2 regions of the Peribacillus sp. R9-11 genome follow, and region 2 is predicted to be linked to the other one. Evidence: riboswitches for the same ligand, from Rfam matches in the RefSeq annotation. Region 2 holds a riboswitch; the other holds the start of a gene.

Region 1 (16,075 bases), 2.0 Mb from region 2:
TCTTTCTCTTACTATTCAACAAGGTAAAAAAATTGCTTTATTAGGCAATAACGGTGCCGGTAAGTCAACTTTATTCCAACATTTAAACGGTCTATTAAAGCCAACAACAGGATCCATCAAATTTAAGGGAAAGAAATTAAAATATGACAGAAAAACATTATTACTATTACGAAAACAGATTGGAATCGTTTTTCAAGACCCGGATTCACAACTTTTTTCCGCTAATGTTCAACAGGATATATCGTTTGGACCGATGAACTTAGGTTGGGAAAGAGATGTCGTGCGGGAGAAAGTTGAATGGGCGATGGCCCAAACAGAAGTAACAGAATTGAAAGATAAGCCCACCCATTTTTTGAGCTTAGGACAAAAGAAGCGTGTTGCCATAGCTGGTGTGTTAGCCATGGAACCCGAAGTCTGGATCCTAGATGAGCCTACGGCGGGATTGGATTCTTATTTTTCCAAACAGATTATGGCTCTTTTGGATAACATCCATCTCCCTGATAAAACAATCATTTTATCAACCCATGATGTTAACTTAGCCTATCAATGGGCTGACGAAATCATTGTCATGAACGATGGAAAGGTCATATATCAAGGAGATCCTGTCACTATTTTTCATCATGAAGACCTTTTGTATCAAGCACATTTAGAAAAACCATGGATATTTGAAATGTTTCAATCACTTATTCAATCAAAGATATTCACAGAAAAAGACCCTGCCCCTAGAACGAAAGAAGAATTACTTCAAAAAATGGAGATTGAAAAGGTTAATTAAGAAGCAACCCCTAGCCTGTTTCATTAGGTCAAAACAAACTAGGGGATAAAATGGAGATATTCTTCACTATCCAGGTAATTGAGTCGGTACCCCAATACCTGGATAGTTTTAACCTCAGAGAAACACAAGTAGCTGCAAAGTATCACTCTTGAAAGCTCATGCAATGCCCTGGTATTTATCCCTAATTATTTTATTGGCTTTCTTCTTCAGCCTCTTCCCCTTTTATCTCTATATTCTTTCCGTCTACATCATCAACTATAGATTGCATTTCACCTTCCGTATAGGTATCCGAAACTTGCTCGTGGGTTTTAGCAAGCCCATAGGACAATGTATCCTTTCGTTTATAATCACTGACGTCATAAATTCTTCCAGCTATATCTAAAGAATCCTTTTTTGATTCCTTGCTATCCATAGAATTCACTCCTTATTTCGAATTATTTTTATCTTGCCTATTTTATTAAAACAGGGAAACTTGGTTTCATTTGTCATCTCATATAGATTGACAGCATGAAGTAATAACAATGGTATTTTGCGTAAAAAATAATCCAATATTCAATAAAGATAAAAAAATGATTTATCACTGATTTAACAACCAGAGGGTTCAATCTTATTTGAATGGGAAACATGGAGGTATTTCAGTATCCATATCCATCATTCCTATCCATTTTTATGAACTCCGTTTAATGTTATTTTTTCAAAAAAGCGCCCAATTGAAGTTGAAGAATGAGGTTAATTTCATCCTCCTTTTTTATTTGAAATTTTCCTTGTTTCTGATCCATTAGCTTATAAGCACTATTACTTTTCCCTTAGGTCCAATAGAAAAAGCAATTACTTGGAATAGGAACCGCCTTCATTCTCTGTCAACAATCTTTGCAAAGTCGTCAAGGCTAGTTGAATATTTGATATAGATTCGTGGTAAAAGATAGAGTTCGTCTTTAATGCCCTTCTCAGAAAATGGTTCAGGAGTTGTCGTAAGTCCAAACAAATAATATTTCTTCGTTTCTGCTACGACTTTGTCATTGAAATTCCCGTATGGATACGCAAGTGCATAAACTGGTTTGCCCGTTATTTTTTGAATTTTATCTTTGGACCCTTTCATTTCATATTCATAATTTTTAATTTTCGTCAAGTCAGGATGTGTAGCAGTATGAGACTGAATTGAGATCATACCCGAATCAGCCATCGTTTTCAAATCCGATTTCGATAATCGGTTTGAGCGACCAATAAAGTCAGATATAACAAACATGGTACCAGATGGTTTAAAACGTTCGTTTTTCAATTTTTGAAAGATAGCAAATGCATTCAGGTTGTTTTTGTATCCGTCATCAAAGGTAATGAAAATGGGTTTGTTTACTTTATTAATGTCTTGCCATCGATCAAAAGTTAATAATGTGTAGCCATGGTCTCGTAAATAAATCATTTGTTTCTCGAAATTCTTTGGGGTTACATATAACTCCATAGAACCGTGTCCATTAAACTCGTCAATCGAATGATAAATTAAAATAGGTACTTTTCGTTGAGCAATAACTTGTGATGGAAAAATTAAGATAAGAAGACATAGGAAAAACATTGCTATCTTTTTCATAAAACTCCTCGCTTTGTATCCTTTTTATATCTTTTCAATTTATTGTTCCTCAAAAGCATAGTTCTATTATGATTTCTCTCATATTTCATTCTATCTTCCATTTTGATCAATGGTGACTTTGATATTCCCAAATGAAAAGTAATTCCCTAAAACACTAAGGAATCGGCTTTTTTATAAGTCCTCCTTCACCAATAACCCTTTTTGCTTAATAAGAATTTCTGTTATTCTTCATCATCAATTTCTTCTTCAGAGTTTAGAAAGAAGATATGCAACTTCTTGATGAACTTTTCCTTCCACCACTCACCTCCCCCTTTAGTAGGTAAGAAAAAAAGGTTGCCGCAGCAACCTCCCTTATTAAAGTAAAGCACCCCTTAGTTGAACAAAACTTTTTCGTTTAATTATCAAATAACTCAAAATTAGTAAACGGAATGAACGTTTGTCAATTTAAAAATCGTTATTTTTTTACAGACAAATATATTTATTTTGCTTCACTGTTTTTCTGTTCTTCCTTTAGATAAAAACCATCCACCTAATGCAATAAGCAGCATTACTGACCAAAAGATTGTATTCCAAATAGGTCCTTCAACAAACTCGTGAGGAATAATGTGCAAGGCTGGATGCGCAAGAGTATGCATTAATAACTTAAACCCAACCCAACCAACGAGTAACATTGCTGCAGTTTCAAGACTAGGGCGTTCTGTCAATATCTTAACGAAGTAGCCTGCTGCAAACCTAATAACAATTAAACCAGCAATTGCTCCTAATAAAATAACTATAAATTGTGCGCCATCCATCCCCCCAATTTCCCCCATTGGTGTATCTGGCAGGGCAATGACAAGAGCTACCGCTGCTAAAATAGAATCAACAGCGAAGGCGATATCAGCTAATGCAATTTGCACAATAGTCATACGATAGCTTTTCCCTTTTTTCTCTTTTTCTCCGTGGTCCTTTTTTAGTAAATGTTTTAATGAGATGAAAATTAAATAAGCAGCCCCAATTGCTTGAACTTGCCAAACGTGGAAAAGGTACGAAATAATAAAGATTGCACCAATCCTAAATATAAAAGCTAATAGCAACCCAATATTAATCGCTTTTTTTTGCAGTTCTTCTGGTAAATGTTTTGACATAATAGCTAAAACTAAAGCATTATCTGCAGATAATAAACCTTCTAAAAAAATCAAAATAATTAATACCCAGCCATACTCTAATAATAAAGAAAGTTCCATATTATCCCCCTATAAATTATCACTTCATAAGCCAGTATAAGTATGCTACATGAGTTTAATAACGTTTTGTATTATCGGTATTATATTTCACCCAGCCCATATTAAAGAAAGTTTGCCTTTTTCTTATTCCAATATTGTCTCAACGTATCCACTTCCTTATTCAACTCTTCTGCCCCGATAGTGGAATAAGAAAGGACATATGCTTTTTATATGCTGATATTCTCCCACCTATAAACGAATAATTTAAGTTATCATCTGCAATGTTAGTTAACATGCTATCCACTATTTTAGCTCCCATTGCCTCATAAGAAGTGGCAAGAACTATTTTTCTCTAACCCTTTAACACTAGCCGAATTGAAGTCTAAACTCTTAAATTCAGGAAGGAGTTTTTTTAATAATTTTTTTCTATCTCTAAAACTTGAAGTTCGTTTAAAATATATATAGAAGTTACGTCCTATGTCAAAATTCAGTTTGACGAGTTAATTCTTATTTCACTAAAGAAGTATTGAGTTGAAGAAGGCGATTTAATTAAAATAACGAAAATGATGTATTAGAGGTGATTAAATTTAACAAAGTTTTTGTCTTAGATGGTGAAAATTTTTCGGACTTTAATGGACTCTGTAACGAGTTTTCGAATGTAGTTCTCTCTGGAAAATACAAGTGGAATGGAAGTCTCGATGCATTTAATGATATTTTATTTGGTGGTTTCGGTGATATAGAAGTTGAAGAAGAATATACAATTTTTTGGAGAAATTCTGTCAAATCTAAAATCGATTTAGTGTACGGAGAAACAATAACCATACTGAATGAGATGTTGAAAAATTGCCATCCAAGTAATGAAGAAAAAGTAATTAAAGAAATAAGGGATGCAAAAATGAACATTGGTTCAACTATATTTAATTGGGTAGAAGAAATTATCCTTGATAATAAAAATATAACGTTGATTTTGGAGTAATCCTTAATCAAGTAAAGGGTAGCGTTAGTTGAATTAAAAAGGGAACTTAATATGTATCAAGAGTTCCCTTTCTTAATGTATACATATCAACATTTAGATTTAACATCGCCTATACAAAAAAAGCTTATAGACTTGTCCCAAAAAAAGGGACTTTTCTACAAGCTGAAATGCCTTAATTTATCTTTAACTTTCGATTGCTCTTACTCTCATCCACATTATCGGATGGATCACCCCAACATTCCACATTCTTCAAACCTTTAATATTGTTTACATGGAAAACTGGGTTTTTTCCACTCTTCTTTTGTTTTTGATAATCGGCTAGTGCAGCAAATGCAATTTTTCCAAGTAAGGCTATGGCGATTAAGTTGATAATGGCCATTAACCCCATCAGCAAGTCAGCTAGACCCCATACAAACTTGAGTGAAGCAAGCGAACCGAAAATCACCATCCCAACGACTGCGATACGATATAAGTTTAACCAAACTTTATTTTCATTAATAAAGCCAATGTTCGACTCTCCATAATAGTAGTTACCAACTATGGAACTAAAGGCGAATAACAGTACGATAATGGCAAGGAAAATGCCAGCCCAAGATCCTAATGCCGTACCAAGTGCATTTTGGGTAAGGACTATACCATCTGTTTCCTTCGATGTATACAGGCCTGAGAACAAAATGATGAAGGCGGTCGAACTACAAATGACAAGCGTATCCACAAATACACCAAGAGACTGAATGAGCCCTTGTTTTACGGGATGACTGACATCTGCTGTCGCACCTGCATTAGGGGCACTACCCATCCCGGCTTCATTAGAAAATAGACCTCTCTTGATTCCTTGCATCATGGCAGCGCCTAGTGCTCCGCCAGCAACTTCCCTTAATCCATCAAAAGCACTTTCAAAGATTAAAACAAAAACACCAGGTAACTCGGTAATATTCATGATAATGATAATCAATGCTACTATCACATATGCTCCTGCCATAATCGGTACGATGACTTCAGATACTTTTGCAATCATTTTAATGCCTCCAAAAATGATGACAGCCGTAACAAGAGCAAGGATGATTGCCGTAACCCACTTATCGATCCCAAACGATTCATTGAACGCACTTGTGATCGTGTTGGCTTGTACAGAGTTGAAAGCAAGCCCAAATGTAAGCGAAATCAATACAGCAAACGTGATACCCATCCAACGGGCATTCAATGCTTTTTCCATATAATAAGCAGGGCCACCTCGGAATGTATCGCCATCCTTGACCTTATAAATTTGTGCAAGTGTACTTTCAATGAAGGCAGAGGCAGACCCGATAAGTGCTATTAACCACATCCAGAAAACGGCTCCTGGACCACCCATTGTGATGGCTATGGCAACACCTGCAAGGTTACCTGTTCCAACCCGTGAAGCAGTACTGATGCAAAAAGCCTGAAACGATGTCACACCTTTTTTATCCGCTGTGGCACCTTCTCCCAAAAGCCTGAACATTTCCCCTACCATTCTGAATTGGACAAACTTCGTACGAACGGAAAAATAAAGACCCAATCCAATCAGCATAATAATCAGTATTTTTGACCACAGTAAATCATTTGTTCCACTAATAAAACTTCCTAACATCTCCATTAAAAACAAACCACCTCTAATTATTAACTTATATATGATAGCAATTGACAACCATTGTTTATTTCCCCATTCTCTCGGTAAGATAAACGATAGAAGTCCATAGTAAAAAAGGGAGATTCAAGAATGAATCCCCAATACAATAATCTATTATATCCTACCATTCAATTTATTTCATTCATAAATTTGAGGAATGAATCGGGAAACTCCCATCGAGAATAAGAATGATATAATATTCTGTATCATTTCTAAATATAAATAATTATTCTCCCACGATTTCTGATACTTTCAATTGAACCCTTCTAAGATCAAAATTGTAAAGAGTTCTATGAATAAAAGCTAAATATATATTTATTAAAATGGACGCATATAAAAAAACACCCTAGATCTAAAGATTCAGGGTGTTTTTCTGTTTAATTCACTTTTTCAAGAAGTATGTTTCTTCTCTTCGCTCCCTGAAAATCGCGGAAAACCAATCAAAATGGCTATGACTCCACAAATCCCAATTAATACTGGGTAAAAAGAATAGGGTAAAATACTTACAGGTGAAATTTGTGCTACCCCCGCCGCAACAAGCAGTTGTGCCCCATATGGAATTAACCCTTGAATACAACAAGCAAAAACGTCAAGCAAGCTCGCCGATTTACGGGGATCGATGCCATACTTTTCCGCAATATTTTTGGCTAGCGGACCGGCAATGATAATAGAAATCGTGTTATTTGCCGTAGATAGATTTGTCAAACCGACTAAACCGGCAATGCTGAATTCAGCACCTTTTCTTGATTTGCTATTACGGGTCACGACGTGGAGAAGATAATCGATGCCGCCGTTATGTTTGATGACTGACACCATACCAGCAATTAAAATGGCAAGAAAAGAGATCTCATACATTCCCGCCATTCCATCCCCCATTTTTTGAATGACGCCCATCAGTTGATAACTACCATCCGCTAACCCGATAATTCCGGCAAACACAATACCGATGGAGAGGACAAGGAACACATTGACTCCAGCTAATGCAGTGATCAAAACGCAAATATAAGGTAGAATCTTCACCCAATTATAGGAATGTTGAGAGATAGCTGCTTGTTCACCCATTGTTAAAAAGCCAAGGATGACACATGTGATGATGGCCGCAGGTAAAACAATGAAAAAATTCACTTTAAACTTATCCTTCATTTTCGTTCCCTGCGTTCGAACAGCTGCGATTGTCGTATCTGAAATGAAAGATAGGTTGTCACCAAACATCGCACCACCGATAACGGCGGCCATTGAAAGGGCAAGCGAAATATCGGTTTGTTCACTAATTCCTACACCTATAGGTGCTAGCGCTACGATTGTTCCCATGCTTGTCCCCATAGATAGAGAAATAAAACAAGCGATAATGAAAATACCTACCATTAATAGATTTTGCGGAAATACCGATAACGCAAGATTCACCGTTGATTCTACCGCACCCATTCCATTCGCCACTTCTGAAAAAGCACCGGCCAAAAGGAAAATGATAACCATTAACATAATATTGGAGTCCCCGGCACCTTTACAAAAGATTTCAACTTTTTGATTGAAAGACTCTTTTCGATTCATTGCCAATGCAGCCGCTGATGCAATCGCAATCGCCACAATCACCGGAAATGAATAAAAATCTCTTGTAATAACCCCGGAACCTATAAATAAAATTAAAAAAACGACAAATGGGACTAAAGCCCAAGGATTCCCTTTATTGTTTGTACTCATGATGAACACCTCTTTTTATTTTTCCCATGACAAATATGTCATAGCCCTTATTCATTGAACTAATTCGGTAAAAAATTCTAGTAAGATCCAACATTTCTTTCATATTATTGTAAGCATGACTCCAAAAGCATAATAGCCAATACGAAGCTAAAGCTAAACCATCGAACGTGAAAAAAGACCTCTTCTATTAAACAATAAGAAGAGGTCTTTTAATCTATAAAAAACACCCTCCTCATCTTTCAGACGTATTCGCCTGCTGGATTTGGCACAGCACTCCTATTAAGTCTGCTGCCGAGACATCTTCGGGCCAGTCCCTCCGTCTCTCTTGATAAGAAGATCCAAATTACGTAATGATATTATCAAATGTTCCGATGTCTACGAGTAAAGAATCAGGCAGGTTAACAAGTGCACTGCATTGTTCGATTGCTAAGTTGTCTTTTTGCAGTCCTAGCTTTTCATCCATTCACTCTAGGAAAGTGACATCGATACCCGCATCGAAAAGCAAATATAAGAGTACAGTATTTTATGTATTTCCGCAAGGTGTAGCCTAAAGTATTTTATAAAGAGGTTTTTTTCAAATGAGTAAAGAGGAACTTATGAATGATGATAAAGTACTTCACCTTTAATTGAAAAGAGAAAAACAAAAAGAGGTCCTAGGACCTCTCAGCAAATTTGGTGTATTAACTTAGGTGAATTATTTTTAGGTGAGTTCACATCATTCGATACCTCAAAAGCTTCCATCTGTTCAGTATCAAATGATTTTAAGTATTGCTGTAGATATGCAGTATCATTAATTGAAGGATCCAGCCAAGTCTTTTCATCTTCAGGTTTAAGTATAACTGGCATGCGATCATGAATACTAGTCATTAGCTCATTCGGAGTAGTGGTAATAACTGAGCAGGAATATATCGTGATACCTTCAGGTGATTTCCATGATTCCCAGAGACCAGCCATTCCAAATGGGGCATTACTCTTAAGTTTTATTCGCATAGGTATTTTACGTTCTGGTGTCTTCTTCCACTCATAAAAAGAGTCGGCAAGTATCAAACACCGTTTCTTCTTATACGAATTCTTAAAACTTGTTTTCTCAGCAATGGTCTCCGCTCGGGCATTAATCATCTTGTAGCCCATTTTCTCATCTTTTGCCCAGTAAGGTATGAGTCCCCAACGAAGATATCCAAGTCGATTCCTAGATCCGTCATTAATAACGGATAAGACAGAGTGAGAAGGTGCTATGTTGTAGCTGAATTGGTACTCGGCATTAAATGGCGCTTGAATATCAAACCTGTCAATTATTTCTTCAATGTCTGTGAAAAGGGTGAAACGCCCGCACATAATATCGCCTACTGTTTTAAGATTTATTATGATTGTAACAAATGGAGAGTTCAGTAACAAATTAGCGTTCTAAAATCCTAATGTCAGTAAAAGGTTGATTAAATAATTCGCTAGTAATCAATAGTGTGCCAACGACTTCTCTTTCATCTTCAGCTTTAATAATTTCTGACAGAATTACTGTGCTGCCATTCTTAACTGTAACATTATATTCATTCAAAGTTTCACCCCCTGATATGGCTTGATAATTGTTATTATAAACCAAAAACACACTTGTAAAAACTAAAGAGCACCGTCATCAATTAACTAAACGCAAGGAGAAAAGCATTGAAAACATACGTTCAATTATGCAATTTTTTTAATCTAGTGATAAAGTGAAGAGTTAATTTCATCTCGTAGGATCACTAGTTATTTACACGAAATTCCCAAGCAGGTTTTCATAGGTAATTCGTTTTTTGACTACTTCATATAGGCTACACTGAAGCCCATAATTTCATTGATTATTACTGAAAAGAATGATTTTTTATTTCAACACAAGTATGGATTACTATGCGTTTGTTTTAATTACTTATATGTATAGAGTGATCGCTATTAATCTATCGCTCTGGATCAGCTTCAAAAATTCACCCTTTTCTTATTAACTCTTAATTTCATTTAAAAATTAAATGTAAAAAATATAATCCTCCGGTAAGACTCTTTTTAAGAACTTCTTTGTTCTTTCTTCTTTTGGTTTCACAAAAATATCTTTAGGTGATCCTTCTTCTACTACGACACCAGCATCCATAAATATTACTCTGTTTGCTACATCCTTTGCAAAAGACATTTCATGCGTGACTACTAACATGGTTGTTCCTTCTTTTGCTATTTGCTTCATTACTGTTAAAACTTCACCGACAAGTTCAGGATCAAGTGCAGAAGTTGGTTCGTCAAATAGAATAATGTCAGGATTTAAAGCTACTGCTCTCGCAATGCCAACCCTTTGTTGCTGACCACCTGATAGTTCAATAGGGTAAGCATTGTATTTTTCTGACAGACCTACTTTATCTAATGCTTTTTTACCAATCTCATTTGCTTCGGCTTTCGCAATCTTCCTTCCAATAACAAGACCTTCTGTCACATTTTCTAATGCCGTTTTATTATTAAACAGATTATAATTTTGAAATACAAAAGCTATCTTTTGCCTAATTCCATGAATCGCCTTTTTTGATGCTGTTTTAAGATTTACATCAATATCCCCAAAAATTGCATGTCCTTGATCTGCTTTTTCAAGAAAGTTAATGCATCGAAGTAATGTTGTCTTTCCTGAACCGCTTGGGCCCAGAATTACTACCACGTCACCCTTTTCTATTTTTAAATCTACACCTTTTAAAATCTCATTTTCTCCAAATGATTTATGGATATTTGTAATTTCTAACATCATGTCCACCTCCTGCTTCATTTCAAATACCTACTGCTCTATACCTACTTAAACGTTTTTCATACAGCTTAAATAAATACTCTACTAAACTACATAAAATCAGGTATACAAGAAAGATATCAATATAAGCCTCAACATAATTGTAGCCTACATTGGCAGCTACCTTGGCTCTTAGAGTAATTTCTTGCAATGACAATGCATATCCGAGAGATGTTGCTTTAATTAGATTGACTGTTGCTGTACAAATATTTGGTAATGCTACAACTAATGTCTGTGGAATGATAATTCTTCTAAATGCTTGGACATTTGTTAATCCGACTGAATAAGCAGCTTCTAGTTGTCCCTTACTCACTGTGCTTATTGCTGAACGAAACACTTCTATTAGAATAGCTGTCGTATTCAATGAAAAAACAATGAATGCGTACCAAATTGGATTTACATCGTATACATTCATTTCGATGTTATACTTATCAAATATCGAAGCTAGCAGTAAGGGTACACTGCTATAAATAATAAAAATTTGAATTATGACAGGAGTTCCTCTTACAAAGGAAACATATATCTGTGCTACACGATTTAAAACTGGAATTTGATTTATTCTTGTTAAAGCAAGCAAAAATCCTAACGGAAGCGCAACAAGTAAAGCTACAATTGTAATGAATAACGCCGTGGGCACCCCTGATAATGCTACAAAAAAGGTTTCCACTAAAAATTTATAATCCAATCCTTCTGACACTCTGTCACCCCCTATGTAGTTGTTATCACTTGTTTTCCTTTACTAAATACCTTCTCTAATTTTAAGAATAGTTGTTCAATAGCAATCGATAATATCCAGTAAATAACAGCTAAAGCAAGATAAATTTCTAATGCATGAGTATTATAATTCCCAGCGATTATAAGCTCTGCTTTCCCCATGATATCTATCAATCCGATTGTATATGCTAGGGCTCCTTCTTTCATCAACTCAAGTAAGCTGTTACCGAAGTTTGGTAAAGCAACTACAAAACCTTGCGGTAAAATAATTCTCCAATACGCTTGTGTATTACTTAATCCTACACTTACTGCAGCTTCAAATTGCCCTCTATCTATAGATTCATACGATGTTCTGATAACCTCAGACATGGCAGCTGCAAATTGAAGCGAAAAGGTAATAACAACAAATACCGCTTTGTCAATGTCGTTTAGGTTTACGCCAAAATTATCTGCAATTGCTGGAATCCCATAATAAGTTAGAAATAGGAGAACAATAGATGGTGTACATCTTAATATTGTTGTATACCCATAGGCAATTTTCTTAGCAATTTTACTATTTCCTATTTTCATGGCTGCTAAGATGAAACCTAGGATTGTCCCGAATAGGACCGAAAGACCAGCAACCATTAATGTTACTTTTAGAAAAGGAATTAATATTGGTACTGATTCAACTATGTAATTTACATCAAAGTATTTCTCCATGTTTCACATCCATCTTCTTTTTCCTATTTAAAAGGTTCAATATTCAAAACGTAATCATTCTTCAATATTAGAGGTATATATACAAAAACTTGCCACTCCTTTACTTTTTAGGTTTGAATTGAGGTTACCCACTCAACAACCTAAAATAAGAAAGTGACAAGTATAGCCTCAGTGATTGACTTTTTTAGGCTCTGGTAGATTAGAGTGTTGTTATCTTTTTACAGTTTCCAATACCTCAAACAAATCTCTTCCGTAAAATTCTGTACTTAACTGATTTGTCTTCTTTTCTTCTTTTAACTTTTTGATTGCTTCATCATAAGCGTCTGCAAATTCTTGTTCTTTTTTGTTAAACAATGGCCAAGTTTTGATTACTGCGAATTCATTGTAAACGAGATCATTTTTTAAATTATGATATGGACCATCTTCTGCTACTTGCTTCTTAAAAGCTCCCTCAATTGCTATTCCACCGTCTACACGGCCTTCGTTTACCCATTGAACTACATCAACTGTGAATGCATCTCCGGCTTTTAATTTTACTTTATTGTCCTTATTGGCCTGGTTATATTCATCAACAATTGTATATTGCGCGTTGTTTGCAGCAATTGGTGCTAAAGAAAAACCAGCTGAAGCAAAGTCTTTTAGATTTTTTATCTTTTCATTTTCTTTCTTTAACACAAGTCCTGCACTGCTTAACCCAAGGAATTCTTTAGGAAAGATAAACTTCTCTGTCCTTTCCTGTGTCCAGAAAGCATTTTTAACCCCTGCTTGATATTTACCTTGTTCAATGCCTACTAATAAGTCATCACTTGATGTCCCAATATATTCAAATTCGTATTCTGGAAGTAATTCATCAACCAATTTCATAACTTCTACATCGTAACCAGTTGGATTTCCCTTCTCATCTAACCAAGACATTGGTTTTGACGCTTGGTCATATGCTATTTTTACCTTTTTTACTTCTGTGTCGCTACTACCTTCATTTGTATTTGCTTCTTTTCCGGACGATGAACTTGAACCGCATCCTGTTAAAAGGGTTACTAATGCTAAACCGGTGGCTACCACATTGAAAAACTTTTTATTTTTCATAAAAAATCTCCTTCTTTTGTTTATTTGTATAATGCTTATTACATACCTTTAACTATCCTCATATAGTAGATCCACCTGCTGCCCTTGAATACCAACTATTTTGGTAGGTTAAGTATGGTAACTGATAATTTAAATATTAGATTGATAATATTTTAAAGTCAATGTATTTTTTGGAAATCTCTAACTAATTTACTGGATATAAATTCCTTGACAACTTAAACCGTCACAATTATCATTTAAACCAATAAGACTAATAGGGATTATTTTGTTAAATTAATAGGTAAACCTTTAAAATAGCAGGAGGGCAAAACGTGATTAACTTATTTATTAAAACAGAGAGTCAAAAAACGTGGTTACAAAAGTTACATGAACTAGAATCAAAATTCAAAAATAATTCTGCTCAAATTGATGAATTAGCAACCTTCCCAACAGAACACATTCAAGATTTAATAAATATGGGATATACAAGTTCAACTCTTCCCAAAGCCTATGGTGGCGGAGGTTTAAAAATATATGACATGATACTCCTTCAAGAAACATTGGCTAGTTTTGATGCAACAACAGCACTTTCCATTGGCTGGAACCTTGGAGTGATAGGCGAACTTTTTGAAAAAAAGAGTTGGACAGATAAGAACATAAACTTTTTTGCTAATGAAGTTCTAAATGGTGCCTTAGTGAATCGTTCAGTTAGTGAAGCACAAACAGGAAGTCCAACCCGGGGAGGCCGTCCTGGAACAAAAGCTGTCAAAAAAGAGAATTCTTGGGTTATTTCAGGACGTAAAACTTTTACAACCATGTCCCCAGTATTAACTTATTTTCTAGTATCTGCATGGATTGAAGAAAAGCAAAAGGTTGGATTTTTTCTCCTACATAAAGATTTAGTAGGACTAACCATAGATGAAACATGGGACGTAATTTCAATGAGGGGAACTGGAAGCCATGATCTGGTTCTTAAAGAGGTAGAAGTAGATGATTCAAAACTTGTCGAACTTCCTGAAATACCAAGTGGCATCCAATTGAATGCATGGATTCTTCATATACCAGCTTGTTACCTTGGTATTGCGCAAGCTGCAAGAGATTACGCTATACAATTTGCTAATAATTATTCGCCAAATAGTCTAAATGGACCTATTAGCCAGCTAGCAAATGTCCAACAACTTCTAGGAGAAATTGATTTGGAATTATTGAAAGCAAGGCATTTCTTATATAGCGTTGCAGAGGCTTATGATGATGAATCACGAAGAGCTCATATCACCAATGAGCTTGGAGCTGCTAAGCATATTGTTACAAACGCAGCAATTACAATTGTCGATAAAGCTATGCGAATAGTCGGTGCAAAAAGCCTTCAACGAAGCAATCCTCTTCAAAGGTACTATAGAGATGTAAGAGCCGGTTTACACAATCCTCCAATGGATGATGTAACAATAAAAAAATTAGCATTATCTGCTATTGAACAGGAGAAATCTAATTTTAGTTATCCTGCACCATCAAAATAATTTTTGGGGTAAAAGAGCCTGTCCCCTTCATAAATAATAGTGTAGCTAAATCAGGTTCTTTAAATTGAATTTCAAACCGGATTAAGCTTAATTCGTCGTATAGTTAATCTTACTTATATTGAATGAGAGGGATTTTATGATCAAGCTACTTCAACCTTCACTTGCGTTATTTCTAAGTCTGCTTTCGCTCGCGGGCTTTATTTTGATTGGGTGCACACTTCCCAAGTGACATCCTTGGCGGCTTTTTCACAGTTGGGTTTTGGCTTTAAAATAATTCCCCTTATGCACATAGCACAAGGGGAATTATTATCATTCAGTTAGGTTTATGACTATCATCACTTTCAAATTCTTCGTTCTCTAAGAGTCTTTTCCAACGATAATAGACCTAAAACTTAGAGTAAAAAATTAATTGGTGATAGTACCATCATCATCAGGATCTTCCACATCAGTTTTGTCTTTTTCTAACAGTACTACTTTATCTTTTTCGTCCCATTCTACTTTGTATCCCAATGATTTCGCGACTTTTATAACTGGTAAATACGATTTATTATCTGGTTTATATGTTTTTAAATCCGCTGTGCCAATTACACCTAAACCAAGTAGCAATTTATCTGACTGAATATAAGGTTTTCCATTAATGATTTTCATTTGATTGGCTGTATAGGGATATACGGCTCCATTCACTTTCAAGGTAAACGGTCCCTTCTTCTCTTCTCTTATTTCTTTTGGCTTTTTCGATTTATAGGATATCCTATCTACCCCAAGGACTGTACCTTGTCTCGTATTATCGGCTCCTCCATACATTTTCCCATGTTCATAATCAAAAATAACAGCCTGCACATTTCCAATATGCTGCGGTTGTTCTTCATATACATGCCCTTTTGCCATTAACTCCAATCTTGCATTTTGTTCAATTCCTGGTTCCCATCTCACAGTCGGATAACTAGCGGAATAAATACGAGGCATTAAAATGGCTTCTTGAATCGACATATGATGATCAATCACATTCATAATTGTTTCAGACACCGATGAGATAATCGTTGCTCCCCCCGGAGAACCAATGGCCATAAATGGCTGACCGTCTTTTAATACAAAGGTTGGAGACATACTGCTTCTCGGTCTTTTTCCTGGCTCTACTTGGTTAACGCCGCCCGGAGTCGCATCAAAATCTGTCATTTCATTATTAAGCATAAATCCATAATCAGGCACCATAATACCTGATCCAAATACTTGTTCAATCGTTGTCGTATAAGAAACCATATTTCCCCACTTATCCATGACAGAGAAGTGAGTCGTTTGTCCAATTGGGGTCTTCTCTTCTTTTACTTTCACCCTAGAAGTAGGTTCTTTGCCTTCATATTTCCATGGATCTCCTTCTTTTACATCAGCGGTTGAT
Region 2 (16,075 bases):
CAAACAAAAATTGGCACAAAAGCAAGCGGGCTCAAGTCAAGATAAACTGGAAACCGGCGTTGTGAAAAAAACGAAACAGCTAAAAAGCCAGTTAACTAAAAAGCCAAATAATCAACGTAAGCGTACAGGGGTATAATCCCAATTTGTCAAAGGACAATTACTGTTCGGTGCTTATCAGAGAGCAGTTACCTTTCATGAATAAAGGTACTGCTTTTTTTATATGAACTTTCAAATAGAAATTTATTATTATTAGGGAGAAGATTGTACTTTCGCTTTTAGGAAGTATTCAAGTGAAAATTATTTTTGTTTTCACCACTTATAGGTAGTTTACGGGCGGGATTTCTGGTAATTTAATGGTATAAGAATTGTTCCCTCCTACCTTTTCGGATATTGGTAAAACTAAATAAAACATATTTTTACAAAAGTAGAAATCACTTCTCAAGTCTTATATTAAATTCATTACAATTCTATTTGTTTCTGTTTTAAAATTGTAAGAGTCATGAAATGTTGTTACCATATTGTTTTGTTAAAATAATATTTTAAAGGTTTATAAATAATTTTCTTAACTAAAGGAACCTATAAATCTCTTTTCATAGACAAAGTCTTGAGAAAAGTTATTATTCGATTTTCATAAAGACTCCATATCGATGATTATCCTTTAATTGAAAATATGAAATATAACGGGGGAATAAAGATGGATGAACGACTGATTGGAAAAAAATACTATGAAACAATGATTGAGGATACACGCAAGCACCCAATTCAAACATTAGGTGAAATGTTTCTCGTGGAACAAAAAAAGGAAAGAGCGGATTTGACTGCAGTTCGGTTTGCTCAAGGAGAAGTATACTTCCAGCATCATGACTATGAAGCAGCCATTTTTAAGTGGGAAAACATAGAAGGTGAACTTGGTTCATGGGCGAAAAAGAATATTGCTGATGCTTATTTTGAACTAGAGATGTATTCGACCGCTGAGGATATATATAAATCCGTCAGTACGGATGAAGCGGTATTGAAAACGGAAGTCCTTCTACAGCTGTTCTCTCTTTACATAGTAGAATCAAGAAATGATTTGGCATCTAAAGTTGTTAAGGAAGCAGTCGATTTTCAACCTGATTACCCAAATGTCACCGCAATTGCACGCTCCTTTTTTGAAGAACAAAAGGATTGGAACAGTGCTGTAGTTTTAGCCGCGAATGAAAGTATCCGTACGGAATCAATGATTTGGTTTGATGTGCTGAAAACGTATATCCAGCAAGGTGTTGCTCAATCGATGGCTCCGGATTATTTCTCAAATGTTCTCGAGGCGTTATACAACCTTGATCAGGATCGCTTTGAAAAAATGACGGTTGCACTTTGGAAAAATTATAAATATACAGATTCCTACTTTGAATGGCTTAGAGTCATTAATAATTTGATAGATGGCATCGAATTACATCCAGGTGATGTATGGGATGAGCTTTCTGTCTATTACCGGGATGCTTATGCCGGTTTGCTTGAAGGAACACACTTAATCAAAGATTTGAGTCCTGTTGTGCCGAGATTGTTGGAAAATTGGTTGAAAATCGCGGATGGAGAGCTTTCGTTATTTGCAGCGGCTTCCGTTCTGTCATGGAATGAAATTTTCCCTGATACAATTAATGCACTGGTTGTTCAGGATGCAGAAAGTCTGTTAGCAAAATCGCCTAAATTGGGAGGCGGATTGGAAGCGGGCGAAAAACTGTTCAATTCCATTATTCAGTGGGCTGAAGAGAATAACTTAACAGTTGGCAATAAACTGAAATGGATGGTAGACGGACTTAAGGATACCGAAAATTTCAATCTTCTTCTTGTCGGAAGCACAGGCAATGGCAAAACATCCTTTATTCAGTCGCTTGCTGGAGAGAGTATTGCTGCCGAGGACCATTCGTCCCTTGTCAGTGTCAAAGATGGAGATAATCTGGAAATCTATGAAATTACAGATACAGATCACAAAGTCGTTGGTGAGTTAACTGAATTGGATGAAACACGCCGTCAGCGCGGAACCATTGTCGACGTGACCCTTATTAGTGACTACCTAAAAAATAATCGCCTGCGTTTACTTGATACACCAGGGTTCAATGGGGAAAAAAGTGTAGACTCTGATTTCCAAGGGTATTTACAGGGCAGCGATGGATTGATGTTTGTTCTCGATGCACGAGCGCCTTTCACCGGTAGTGAACGAGATTTGTTATTGGAAATTCAAATGATGGCACCGAAACTTCCGATTCATTTCTTACTAAATAAGATGGATACGATTTACAGTGACCAAGTGGCAGTCCGGATGGAAGATGAAACATGGGATAAAGTGAATGCGTATTTCCCGAACGCAAAAGTATTTGCGTTCTCCAAACTTTATGACAGCAAACAGCAGTTACAGGACCTTTCATCCTTCCTTGATTCGAATTATCAAGCTGATAATTGGAAGGAAAGAAGATCTGAGAAGATTCTTGCATTCATTCGCAAAACGTTATCTTACCTGCTAGAAAAACGGGCAGCTAATGAGCGGAAATGCGAGCACTCAATTTCTTGGAATGAGCAGATGGAAGTCAAATTGAATGGAGCCGTCAATCAACTGGCAGATTTGGAAAAAGAAAAAAGTGAAAATATCATAAGGTCGTATCGTTCAATTAAAGAAGAAGTGAAAAAACAGCTTTCTTCAAGAATCCCTGAATTACTAAGAGAATGTTCTAAATCATTAACGGAAAGTAGCGATTTCAGCCAAGTTCATATACAGTTGAACGATGAAATGAATGAGCAGATTCAGGCATATATTTCAGACAAGATTATGCCGCAATATTACCGTTCTCTTCAAGACTGGATTGCTACATCTCAGTTGGAATTTACACAAATTCAACAGTTTATGGATGAGATGAGCACAGGGTTCAATGAATTGTACAAAGAAGAGCGAATTACACTTGCGGGAGACTTTAGAGTTTTGGATGATTGGCGCCGTGATGCGGATCGGATGACAAGCAGTATCCGCATTGAAGACGTTAATATTTTACTACGCCGGACCCCATCGCAATTGCTGCTTAAAGGGGCAGGGAAGTTGTTTGGAGCGATTCCGCAAAATAAAGCTAATATGTACAACCGGTATAAGAAGTACCTAGAAAGTGAAGACTACCAGGATGTTGCAGAGATGATCAGTGACCGTTTCCTTACACAATTCGGATTGTTTGAAAAATCTTTGGATAGAGATATCTCACTTTTCTATCGCAGTTCATTTGCCTTACTTCAAAAAACGATAGAACAAACACAGACTGAAATCAAAGATCATCAGGCAGCACTGGAGCATATGAGAGAAAATCCGGAAGTATACCGTGACCCGATTACTCTATTTGAAGTGAAACTACGTCAGTTAGAAAGACTTGAAAAGATCGAGAAAAAGCGTCTGGCTAAGCTACAAAGAAAATAAGTGTAATAAGAAACATTTTAAATATTCAAAAATCTATTGACTTTACGACTATATCCCTATAAAGTGGTAATTACGAAAAACGTAACACATTATATTCTCTTATCAAGAGTGGCGGAGGGACTGGCCCTAAGATGCCCAGCAACCGTTCCATTAGGAATTGGTGCTAAATCCTGCAAAACAGAAATGTTTTGACAGATAAGAGAGGGACAAGTCTGCAAATCAGCTGATTAAACCTCTCTATTCTAGAGAGGTTTTTATTTTGGGATTTACACCAACCTAATTGATAAGATTAATGAGTGAAAAGAAGGGGGAACTAAAATGAGGAAGTCAATTTTTAAAAGGGTTTTCGTTTCGGTCATAGCTTCGGCTTTGCTTTTAACGGGCTGCTCTTCAGGACAAAGTTCAACAGAATCAAAGAAGGATGAAAAAGTATCTTTTAAAAATGTTCCAGAACGATTTGCAAAAGGGGAAGGTGCCAAAATCAAAGTCATTCGTAAGATTGGCGGAGATGATCATACGGCTCAATATTTAGCTGGAGCGAAGGAAGAAGGAGAAGCATTAGGTTTTCAAGTGGATACGTATACAGCAAATGGCGATACGGCTAAATTCCATGATGCAATCGCCCAGGCTTTACAAGAAGATTATGACGGCTATATTATCTCCCATGGTGATGATGCAGCAACAGTGAATGACGTTCAAAAGTTGGTTGATGCAGGAAAGAGCGTTGTTACATTCGACTCTATTAGCGACTTATCTAAAATTGACGGTGTGACCTTAACTTCACAGGATGATGAAGCATTGGCAACTCTGGCTTTTGATAAATTGATAGAAGAACAAAAAGGTGAAGCAGCGATCGCATACCTTTGGGTAGATGGTTTCCCACCAATGGTGAGAAGAAATGCGGTGTATCAGGGAAAATTAAAAGAAAATCCTGGGATTAAAGAAGTCGAAAGATTCGGAGTAGCATCTGCAGATACTTCGGTTCAGACACAAAATGCGGTAGCCGCAATGTTGAATAAATATCCCAAAGGCAAACTAGATGCGATTTTCGCAACATGGGATGCATTCGCAATTGGAGCGGCTCGTGCGATTAAAGAAGCTGGCCGCGATGAAGTGAAGATATACGGAATCGACGTATCTAATGCTGATCTTCAAGAGATTCAAGCGAAAGGCAGCTCTTGGTCTTACACGGCAGCTGTCGATCCGAAATTGATTGGTGCAGTGAATATGAGGATTTTGGCAAAAAAATTAGCGGGTGAAGAAACACCGCAAACATATGACTTAGAAGCTTCACTTATTTCACAAGAGCAGATTCAAGCTTCAAAAGAAGCGGTCAACATGGCCAACTTGTCCGGTATTGTCGAAGGATGGGGAGTATCAACGGAATTTGAAGAAGAATGGATGAAAGTATTGAAAGATCATTATAAAAAGTAAAAAACAGAGTCATTAGACACTCTCTTTCTAGTGAAGAGAGTGTCTGTTTAATAGGGGGAATGGGCATGAGCACACAACTAGAAATGAAAAAGATATCGATTGGATTTCCGGGAGTAAAGGCGCTTAGTGAAGTTGATTTTTCAGTACAATCAGGGACAGCACATGCAGTGGTCGGCGCAAACGGAGCAGGGAAATCTACGCTAATGAAGGTCTTATCGGGCGCTCATGCCCATTATACAGGTGAAATTTTTCTGGATGGAAAGAAGCAGGATATCCGTTCACCGAAGGCTGCACAGGAACAAGGTATTCAAATTGTTTATCAGGAAGTAGATACGGCACTCATTCCTTATTTAACTGTTGGGGAAAATGTAATGTTGAATGATACGGTGCAAAACATGGGCAAAAAACAGATGGTCCATTGGAAAGAGTTGCATAGAAAAGCCACTTATATCCTGGCAGAGATGAAAATTGGTGTCTCTTCGAAAAAGCTGGTGAGAGATCTTACCTTGGCTGAAAAACAGATGGTTCTGATTGCAAGAGCAGTCTCGACGGAATGCAAATTCCTGATCCTCGACGAACCAACTGCTCCGTTAAGTTATACGGAGACGTCAGAACTATTTCGAATTGTAAATGAATTAAAGCAAAGAGGCGTTGGCATCATTTTTATTTCCCATCGTCTTCCAGAGATTTTTGAAATTTGTGAAGAAATTACGATTATGAGGAATGGGAAAAGTGTTGCATGTCGAGAAGTAGCGGATATTACCCAAAACGAAGTGGTCGAGGGAATGCTTGGGAAAACAATGGATGAACAGTTCCCTGTTGTAAATGCTGCGATTGGTGAAGTTGTTCTGGAAGTGAAGGGACTGTCAGATGCCGAAAAAGTTAAAAATGTTAGCCTTCATCTAAAAGCAGGAGAGATTGTTGGTTTGGCAGGATTGGTTGGAGCAGGGAAAACAGAGCTGTGTAAAACCCTATTCGGTCATACTGCTATCACAACAGGGGAAGTCGTGATGAATGGTAGAAAGCTTTCATTGAAAACACCGTATCATGCAGTAAAAAGTGGTCTAGCACTTGTACCGGAAGAACGCAGGAAAGAAGGCATTCTTGTTCAGGAATCAGTTGCAACGAACTTGACTGCAGCAAGTGTCGGAAAATTCAGCAAGATATTCAGCTTTGTAGATCGTAAGGCGGAAAAGAAAAAAGCGAAGGAAATTATTACGAGTCTTGGTATTAAAACCCCTTCAGAGGAAGCTAAGGTTGAAAACTTGTCAGGTGGTAATCAACAAAAGGTCGCTATCGGAAAGTGGCTGATTGCTGATGCAGATGTATACATATTTGATGAACCTACAAAAGGCGTCGATGTAGGGGCCAAGAAGGACATATTCGAATTGATTGCCCAACTTGCCAGAAATGGGAAGGCAATTATATATGCATCATCTGAGTTGTCTGAAATCATCGGTATTACTAATCGAACTTATGTGTTATATGGTGGAAAGACAGTCATCGAATTAGAGACAAGCAAAACCAATGAAGAAGAACTACTATTCTACTCAACAGGAGGCAAATAGGATGAGTACACCGATTCCTGTTCTCACACAGACAACAAAAGCGAAGAAAAAAGTAGACTTATTCGACTTTTTCTATAAATACGGCACAATCTTGACGATTATCATTTTGGTTGGGATATTTGCCGTTTCAAATCCATCTTTCATTCAAGCTAATAATCTAATTAACATTCTGCGTTCTATTTCAATCGTGACCATTATTGCGATTGGAATTACGATATCCTTAACTGTGGATGGTTTTGACCTATCCGTTGGTTCTGTAGCATCATTGGCTAATGCGATCGTCATTTCGATGTTTGTTTGGTTTTCGCAGGATACCCTGATTGCCATATTAGCTGCAATCGGTGCGTCGCTTGTAGTAGGAGCATTAAATTCATTCATGATTGTAAAATTGAGAATTCCTGACATGCTTATGACATTAGCGACCATGTTCATCATCCAAGGGATTGCTCTTACCTATACAAAAGGAGCAACGGTTTCACAAAATATGGTCATGCCTGATGGAACGTTCGCTGAAGGACTGATCAGCCCATTTTTCGCTAAGATTGGACAGGTCCCTTGGATTATTCTGATCATGGCAGTCATTGTGATAGCTACCCATATCTTTTTGACTTATACCAAGCACGGTGGTTATATGTACATTATTGGGGGAAATAAGGAAGCTGCCAGACTTTCTGGAATTTCGGTAAATAAATACAAAGTACTGGCCTATCTCCTTTCGGCTCTCTTTGCCGCAATCGGGGGAATTGTCCTTGCTTCCCGTGTCATGACATCCGAAATCAATTCCGGGTCTCCTTACTTAATGGATGCTGTTGCAGCAGCATTTATTGGTTCATCCGTTCTAGGAGCAGGGAAACCGAATGCCTTCGGAACCTTCATCGGTGCAGTCCTGATTGGAATCCTTCAAAACGGACTGATTATGATGTCTGTCCCATACTACGCGATGGACATCGTTAAAGGAACCGTACTTGCCCTAGCGCTAGCGGTTACCTATTATAAGCAAAAACACTAGACTTATGTGTGAATGACACCTTATTTTTCATCGTAAAGTAATCCGCAAAACGTTAAATATACCAGAATCGTTACCTATTGAATGCAACAGTTCTGGTATATTTTTATTTTGGATTATGCATTTCCAAAACTAATACCATCATAATTTTCTTCCTGTAAAACTCCAAACACTCTGATCGTGATGTACCCCATGTGTTAAATCACTTTCTTTCGAAGATGCTTTTTTCATCCTCGTTCTTTTAAAAAATAGAAACTTGATATTTCAGGTTCTGTTTAATTATTCTCCTATTTAAAGTTTTGGATTTCCTCGTTGCCTTTGAATTTGTTATCTGCCAATATGCCGATTTCTTCAATATGCTTTCGGGCTGTTTCATCGCCTAATTTATATATGATGGCGTACAGCTTTTTCATAGCTTCATCGTATTTATCATTTGCCCGGTCATGATGATAGAGAAGATAAGGTACATGAGAACGAGCGTATGACTCCAAGTCATCTGTTCGATGTTCCTCTAGGCATTGCTTTAATTCTGCTAGTTCTTCGACTGTAGCGTGTATAGTAAAGCTTGGATTTTCCTCAAGTTTTTTTCCTAGTACATCGCCGCTGACCAAATCCACATGATAGGTCTGTTTTTCCTGCATCATTTTTTCATCACCCTTTCAAGCGTTTATCTATGATGTACCACTATTTGTAAAAATATAATCATAAAAGTGAACATTCTCCATAATAAATCGATAGAGATAAAGATGTCAGATATTTCTTGTAAAATCGGGTAAGATAGATTTATAGAATAATATGGAAGTGTATGTGTATTCAGTAAAAGTGAGGAGTGACTTTTTGAAGAGATTACTCATATTTATTTTAATGATGGCATTAATTGTTTCAGGCTGTACAACCAGGAATTACGATTCCAACATGGAGCTAGGAAAAAGTCAGGTGGAAGAGGAAAATTATTTAGAGGCCCATGAGGCATTTGAATTAGCGTATAAAGAAGACCAAACAGGGGAGACGAAAGAGTTAATGGAACTTTGCGTCCTTTTGGCAGATGGAATGAAGAAATACGAGGAACAAGATTTTGAGGCGGCTCAAGTGTTTTTTGAAGAAGCTGCTGCATATAAGGCAAATTATGAGAAAGGTAAACTCATGGTACAAAAGGCAATTGGAATGTCCTCAGAAACTGGAGAAGCCAGTGCTGAGCCAGTTGAAGACACTGAGGCAGAGCAATCGAGGGATGAGTCTGAAAACCCAGTTACCGAGTCAGAAGAAGAGGATGAGCCAGTGGAGGCCCCCGCCACATCGAAGCTAGCTGATAAAGGAAATCACGAGAGTAACAAGGATTTAGATAAGACATTGACGAAAGCTCAGGCGGAAAATCTGGTGAAAGACTACGCTGACATGGAAAACTATCCTCAGCTTCAAATTCAATATGATCGTGAAGATGAAAAGGGAGATTACATATTCCAAGTGTTTGAAATGGCCAATGACAGTAAGGGAAGTGGGCATAAGGCTACTTGGGGTTGGTATGGCGTGAATAAGAAGACAAAAGAAGTCTATGAGCTTATGTAAGAAATAGAATGGATGAAAAAGGTGCCTTGTTATTTGAGGCATCTTTTTTCGTAATGGGGGGTAAGAAATCTCAGAGCTATTAACCAGTCAATATTGTTCTTTTTTCGGTCATATCTACATTAATTTTATCTTTTTTGTAAAAAGTTTGCCGTATTCTTTATTTCTTAAGAATTTTTTAATAATTACTGTTTATGATGGAGCCAAGTAAAGGACTTTCATAGGAGGGATAAAGGATGGAGAATTATAATGGGGATGAGCAAGTTCGGGTGAAAGCTGAACCGAAAAAGGGAAAGTCGCTTTGGTTAACTAGTCTTGTTTCTGGAACTGTTGCTTCTATAGTTACATCTTCTGTGTTTGTATTTGGCGGAGATTTTATAGATGCAGAGAAAAATACAGTGACCGAATCATCACAAACTGCAGGGGCAGAACAAACCGAGAGCGTGGAAAAGAATAAGAGTATAAATACAGAAAAGTTATCGACAAGCACAGATTCAAATGAAAGAGCAGATATGGTTGAATCAGCTTCAAAATCGATTGTAGGTGTCGTAAATTTACAAGAGATGCAAAATCAGAACCCATTCCAGCAGCAAAGCACGGAGAGCGAAACTGTTGAGAGCGGCACGGGGTCAGGAGTTATTTATAAAAAAGATAATGGTAAGGCCTATATCATCACGAATAATCATGTTATTGAAGGAGCTAAGGAAGTAGAAATTTCATTGTATGATGGACAAAAGGCAACTGCAACAGTTGTTGGTGCAGATGCTTTAACAGACCTAGCGGTTTTGACGATTGATGCCTCGGTAGCACCAGAGGGAATTAATTTTGGGGATTCAGATAGAATGCGTCCAGGTGAAGAAGTTTTGGCCATTGGTAACCCTCTCGGACTTGATTTCTCACGTTCGGTTACGCAAGGAATTGTAAGTGCAACTGGGCGTTCTATATCAGTCGATACATCTGACGGAGAGTGGGAACTTGATGTCCTTCAAACAGATGCGGCAATTAATCCTGGCAACAGTGGAGGTGCATTAATCAATACTGCTGGTGAAGTAATAGGCATAAACAGTTTGAAAATTTCTGAAAGCGGTGTGGAAGGCTTAGGTTTCGCTATACCAAGTAATGACGTAATACCGATTGTAACGGAACTGATTGAAAATGGAAAAATCACGCGGCCATATTTAGGGGTCAGCTTGGCGAACACAGAAGAACTTCCACAGTATTATCTTCAAAATGTCCCTGAGGCTGCAAAGTCAGGAGTAATGGTAACGGGTATAGAAACTGGATCGGCTGCTGCAAATGGTGGACTTAAGCAACAGGATATCATTGTAGAGATTGATGGAACGAAAATTAGTACCTCTGCTGAATTAAGGAAACATCTATACACAGATAAGAAAATTGGCGACAAAGTAAAAGTTAAAGTGTATCGAGGTAATGAAGAGAAAACCTTAACGATTACGTTACAAAATTCATAAAAAAAGAGAAATGACTCCTGAGCAATTGGCAGGAGTCATTTTTATAGCTAATGAGTTGATAAAATATTTGGGTAAATAATAAAAAATAAATGATAGTATAAAAAATGGATATTATCGGAAAAATAGGTAGTGTATTTTAACTATTTGGTTTATTTTCCATATAGTCTTGAATACCTAAAAGTGAGTTGTAATCACTTTAATTTGTCAAGGTTTTCATTGTGAATATATTGAAAATTATAAAAAGTTTGACAAATTTGTGAAATGTCATAAAATAGAAAGAAAGGGGATGAAATAATGGAAGCTAATCAGAAGATGTTAGATGCAGTGAAGTGGGTATCAGGCACAGGTTGTGTAATCGGAATTATTATTTTTGCTTTAAGTTTATTTGTAAGCGATTACAATAAGGATTATATTTTAACTGCTGTTGGAATGGCCATTACTTTAAGCGCAGCTGCCATTTTCCTAGTTGGTATATTTTTTGTCCTGACAGAAGAAATGGTGATGAACACACATAAGGGTGAAAGAGTTGTACCGGAAACAACTAAAATCATAAAAATAAATTCAAAAGTTAAAACAAAAAGAAGTACCGAATTCAGTAACTAAAGCAATTAATAGAGGGTAATAAACGTTTGTATAGATGGCCTTCTTATCATCAGATTCACAAACATGCATGAACATAACTAGTTGTTCGCTACTTGCAGGAATGAAGCTTCTATAAGGACTATCATTCCTGTTCTGAAAGAAAGGTCATATATATCAACACCAAGAGCCACGGCTGTAAGAACCATGGAGAATATGAACCCCATTACATGTCCACGTGGAAATAACTGTTTCATACTCAAATTTCATTTCAGGTAGATGAAGCTACATCCGGAATACTAGTGAAGAATCAGCTGTCGGTACGATAGTGAAGTTGTATTCTGGAACTGGGAACAGAGAGTAGCCCACTCTAGAGAACGCGTATTCAAAGGATCGCTTGAAATATTTCTTGGGCATGGCAGTAGGTTGTACACGATTAAAGCGTAACCAACTAGTAAACAAGTGCTCCAACAATGAAAGCATATTCAATGATCCAAATCCAGTTGATTTAGAATATGTGTACATACAACATAGCTTGGCCATCCACACCAAACTCACTACATTCCTGAATGAAAAGTTCTAACTCTACATTCTGAACTCTGAACTATACCACGAAAAATGGACACTTTAAAAAGGTCCATTTTTCGTGGTTTTCTATGTGCATATAATAAAAGAAACAAAAGGGATGCAGTTGTCAAAATTGGATATTTAAGTAGTGAGTTTCCTTTATTCGTAGGTGGAGGAATTCCAGAAAAGTGAATGGACTAATGCGCTTGAAGTAACATGTGGGGAAACGGCCTGCCCCCTGGTCACTTTATAAATTTTGAGGTGTGAAAGGATATCCTTTTTCATGCCCCATTCATAATTACAAAACACAAATAGCCTGCTCCCGCAAAAATAGGAGGACAGGACTAAACAGCAGTTTAGGAAAAGTAATACTGACAGGGCAATAAGTATTGCGAGAAGAAGGAACCTGATTACCAATCATATATTATTATTGTTCTTAAATAAGATTAACCCGATTATAGAGTACAAGCCCCCATTTTCCTTTCCCCTATTTTAACCAAGCCTATTAGAATGGCTAAATGTGCCACAGCAAATGTCCTAGAAAGGCATTCAAGTAGGCATCATAAAGGATCAAAATGTTCATTTCACACTCTTTGTTTCCTTATATATATATAAGGGCAAGTGTTGTACGACAAGTGTAATGAAGCAGGGAACACAACATCATATACAATGCCGTTACCGAGTCCATGGTCGAGTGAGAAAAATTCGTTTTTAATCCTGGATACCATCAACATCCAATAACGATTCCATTGATAGCTATCTTCTTAACAGGAGAGGTAATAAAATTCTAAATATTCGGTAATTTAAATCAGGTCTTGAGTAATGTACGAGGAAGAATATAATGTGAAAATTCATTATATTAAAGTAACATTATATGGAAAATAAACCGGGGATACTTGCAAATCCTCACTAATAAGAATAAGCGAATTCTCCGTAAGTAAGATATTAAACATTTATTATATTTCATTTCATAAAGATTTTCGAACATTTCAGTTCAGTTACCATCTTCTTACTGCTCTTTCATGAACTTTATGTGACAGATGTCACTTTGTATTGTCTTTTTATACACTTGGGATTAATATTGGTATGTCGGGGTTTGTGAACATGGTAACACTTTGTCCGAATAATTACCAATAGGAATTTTATTATGTAAGAAAGGGGTAGTACTATGAAAATAAAATGGGCTTTATTAACTATACTTTTTACTATTGCCACTGTGCTAACCGGTTGCGATAACCCATTAATGGTCTTGGACCCTAAAGGGCCAGTAGCTGCAACACAAGCAGATGTTATTATGATTTCGATATGGACAATGGCCTTTGTCGTTCTTGTCGTTATTGTACTGTATATCTTCATGATAATGAAATATCGTGCTTCCAAACAGCGTGATGATTATGAACCACCTCATATTGAAGGAAGTAAGGTTCTTGAAATAATTTGGGTTGCGATCCCAATTTTAATCGTCGCTTTCCTATCAGTTGTTACTGTTAAAACAACAAATGAAGTTGAGGCAACACCTAAAGGATACCAAGAGCAAGAACCGTTAGTTATTTATGCTTCATCTTCTAACTGGAAGTGGCATTTTAGTTATCCGGAAGAAGATATCGAAACAGTTAACTATCTGTTTTTACCGACTAACCGACCAATTGAATTTAAACTTTATTCATTCGGACCAATCTCTAGTTTCTGGATTCCACAACTTGGAGGACAAAAATACGCGATGTCGGACATGGTTAACACGTTGCACTTAGCAGCTGATGTACCAGGAGAGTATATGGGTCGAAATTCAAACTTCAGTGGTTCAGGTTTTGCTCAGCAAACGTTCAACGTTAATGTACTGTCTGCAAAAGAATACGATAAGTGGGTAGATGAAATTAAAGCTACTGCTAAACCGCTTACTGAGGAAAAATTCAATAAATTATTAGAACCTGGTCATGTGGGACAATCCACTTACACTGGAACTCACTTAGAGTTTTCTCCAGCTCCTGAAGGGGAACATGCTGGTCATGACCACGGATCTTCTGATACTGAAGAAAATGATTCCAAAGATTCACACGAGGAACATTCAGAACACAGCAACATGAATCATGATCACTAAGAATTAATTTCGTTCGATAAAACAACTAGGTTTACAAGATAAGGAATATTTTCCTGAAAGGAGTCACAAAAGTATGGATTACTTTGATCGATTTGCCGTACCTCATCCAAGTCCTGCAATTTATGCATCCATGGTTGCCATTGGCTTAACCATGATTGCGGTTGTTGCCGGAATTACCTATTTTAAAAAATGGGGTTACTTATGGCGTGAGTGGTTAACAACGGTTGACCATAAACGTATTGGTATCATGTACATCTTGTCAGCACTACTTATGCTTTTCCGTGGTGGCGCCGATGCTATCATGATGCGTGCTCAAACGGCTGTTCCTGATAACGGTTTGTTGGATGGACAGCATTATAATGAAATATTTACAACACACGGGGTCGTCATGATTCTGTTCATGGCTATGCCATTTATCATTGGGTTAATGAACATTGTTACACCATTACAAATTGGAGCGCGTGACGTAGCATTCCCACGTCTAAACGCAGTAAGCTTCTGGTTATTCTTCATGGGGGCAATGCTATTTAACATCTCTTTCGTAGTCGGTGGTTCTCCTGATGCAGGTTGGACATCTTACTTCCCGCTGGCAAGTAACGATTTCAGTGAATCAGTAGGTTCGAACTATTACGCGATTGCAATTCAAATAGCTGGTATCGGTACATTACTGACTGGTATCAACTTTATCGTAACCATCTTGAAAATGAGAGCACCTGGTATGAACTTAATGAAAATGCCAATGTTCACATGGTCTATCTTGATCACAAACTTCATTATCGTTTTCGCTTTCCCTGTATTGACAGTGGCACTTGCGTTGATGACAATGGATCGTCTATTCGGAACTCAATTCTTTACGATGGCCAATGGCGGTAGCGATATGCTTTGGGCAAACTTGTTCTGGGTTTGGGGACATCCTGAAGTTTATATAGTTATTCTTCCGGCATTCGGTATTTACAGTGAAATCATTTCAACTTTTGCACGTCGTAACCTGTACGGATATAATTCGATGGTTATCTCTATGGTAGCTATTTCTACTCTATCTTTCGTTGTATGGGCTCACCATTTCTATACAATGGGTCACGGTGCAATGGTTAATGGTATCTTCTCGATTACCACGATGGCAATTGCCGTTCCGACCGGTGTTAAGATTTTCAACTGGTTGTTCACGCTTTGGAAAGGTAAAATCGTTTTTACTGTTCCAATGTTATACTCTCTAGCTTTCATTCCGATTTTCACGCTCGGTGGGGTAACAGGGGTTATGCTTGCCATGGCAAGTGCTGACTACCAATACCATAATACAATGTTCTTAGTAGCTCACTTCCACTACGTTTTAATCCCTGGTACTGTATTTGCCGTACTTGCTGGTTTCACGTACTGGTGGCCAAAAATGTTTGGTTTCATGTTGAGCGAAAAAATTGGGAAATGGTCGTTCTGGTTCATTACAATCAGCTTTAATGTAACATTCTTCCCGATGTTCATCACTGGTTTGGATGGGCAAGCACGTCGTATGTATACGTACTCTGAATCAACAGGCTATGGTCCATTGAATATGCTCTCTTTCGTTGGAGCGATTGGCTTAGCAATAGGGTTCGCGCTTATTGTGTACAACATCTATTGGAGTACTCGTTATGCATCAAGAAATATTTCAAACGATCCATGGGATGCACGTTCTCTAGAGTGGGCTACTCATACACCAATACCAGAATATAACTTTGCAATTGTGCCTACAGTTGATTCTACAGAAGCATTCTGGGATTCTAAGAAAAAGGGCTTTAAATTATTTGGCGGTAAAGTAGAAAAGATTCATATGCCAAATAACAGTGGCGTGCCGTTTATCATGAGCTGTATCTTCTTCGTTTGGGGCTTTGCAATGGTATTCAGCATGTGGATCATTGCAATCATTGCAACACTTGGTATCTTTGCTTGTATGGCTCACCGTTCATTCGAAAAAGATCACGGACGTTATATCTCCGTTGAAGAGATTGAAGAAACTGAAAATAAATTGCGAGGTGCTAAGTAATGAAAATAGATAACTCGCTGCCACTAGAATATAGCACGGAAGAAAATCGCTTAAAGATTTTTGGGTTCTGGATTTTCCTAGGAGCAGAAATAGCTCTTTTCGCTACACTGTTCGCCACTTATTTTGTATTAGTTAACGGTACTGGAAATGGTCCAACAGGGGAACACCTTTTTAAAGTACCAACCCTAATGCTTCAAACAATTTTTCTTTTAACTAGTAGTTTTACCATTGGACTTGGAATCAATGCAATGAGACTTGGTAGTAAGAAAGCGATGCTTAGTTTCTTCGTTATTACTCTAATTCTTGGTTTAGGCTTTTTGGGAGTCGAAATC

The links. Region 2 has a riboswitch for S-adenosylmethionine ahead of RE409_RS02460 (sugar ABC transporter substrate-binding protein). Riboswitches for the same ligand answer to the same signal wherever they lie in the genome.
Region 1: another riboswitch for S-adenosylmethionine. It lies ahead of RE409_RS12155 (Na+/H+ antiporter NhaC family protein); the one in region 2 lies ahead of RE409_RS02460 (sugar ABC transporter substrate-binding protein).

Annotation. Positions count from the first base shown of each region.
Region 1 is NZ_CP133763.1:2,493,477-2,509,551, reverse strand. Features, by position in the region: gene RE409_RS12185 (energy-coupling factor ABC transporter ATP-binding protein) at 1-775, shown strand, start outside; gene RE409_RS12180 (YozQ family protein) at 966-1,187, opposite strand; gene RE409_RS12175 (polysaccharide deacetylase family protein) at 1,626-2,360, opposite strand; gene RE409_RS12170 (TerC family protein) at 2,849-3,586, opposite strand; gene RE409_RS12165 (barstar family protein) at 4,143-4,541, shown strand; gene RE409_RS12160 (alanine/glycine:cation symporter family protein) at 4,714-6,159, opposite strand; gene RE409_RS12155 (Na+/H+ antiporter NhaC family protein) at 6,583-7,893, opposite strand; SAM riboswitch class I at 8,123-8,228, opposite strand; gene RE409_RS12150 (SOS response-associated peptidase) at 8,557-9,228, opposite strand; gene RE409_RS12145 (hypothetical protein) at 9,290-9,445, opposite strand; gene RE409_RS12140 (amino acid ABC transporter ATP-binding protein) at 9,887-10,642, opposite strand; gene RE409_RS12135 (amino acid ABC transporter permease) at 10,665-11,378, opposite strand; gene RE409_RS12130 (amino acid ABC transporter permease) at 11,390-12,097, opposite strand; gene RE409_RS12125 (transporter substrate-binding domain-containing protein) at 12,308-13,183, opposite strand; gene RE409_RS12120 (acyl-CoA dehydrogenase family protein) at 13,498-14,679, shown strand; gene ggt (gamma-glutamyltransferase) at 15,085-16,075, opposite strand, start outside.
Region 2 is NZ_CP133763.1:504,365-520,439, forward strand. Features, by position in the region: gene RE409_RS02450 (hypothetical protein) at 1-136, shown strand, start outside; gene RE409_RS02455 (GTPase domain-containing protein) at 671-3,436, shown strand; SAM riboswitch class I at 3,533-3,638, shown strand; gene RE409_RS02460 (sugar ABC transporter substrate-binding protein) at 3,755-4,870, shown strand; gene RE409_RS02465 (sugar ABC transporter ATP-binding protein) at 4,936-6,438, shown strand; gene RE409_RS02470 (ABC transporter permease) at 6,440-7,447, shown strand; gene RE409_RS02475 (hydrolase) at 7,732-8,088, opposite strand; gene RE409_RS02480 (COG3014 family protein) at 8,282-9,010, shown strand; gene RE409_RS02485 (S1C family serine protease) at 9,244-10,479, shown strand; gene RE409_RS02490 (hypothetical protein) at 10,774-11,082, shown strand; gene RE409_RS30585 (cytochrome C oxidase subunit IV family protein) at 11,160-11,315, opposite strand; gene RE409_RS02500 (hypothetical protein) at 11,344-11,616, opposite strand; gene qoxA (cytochrome aa3 quinol oxidase subunit II) at 12,794-13,723, shown strand; gene qoxB (cytochrome aa3 quinol oxidase subunit I) at 13,797-15,743, shown strand; gene qoxC (cytochrome aa3 quinol oxidase subunit III) at 15,743-16,075, shown strand, end outside.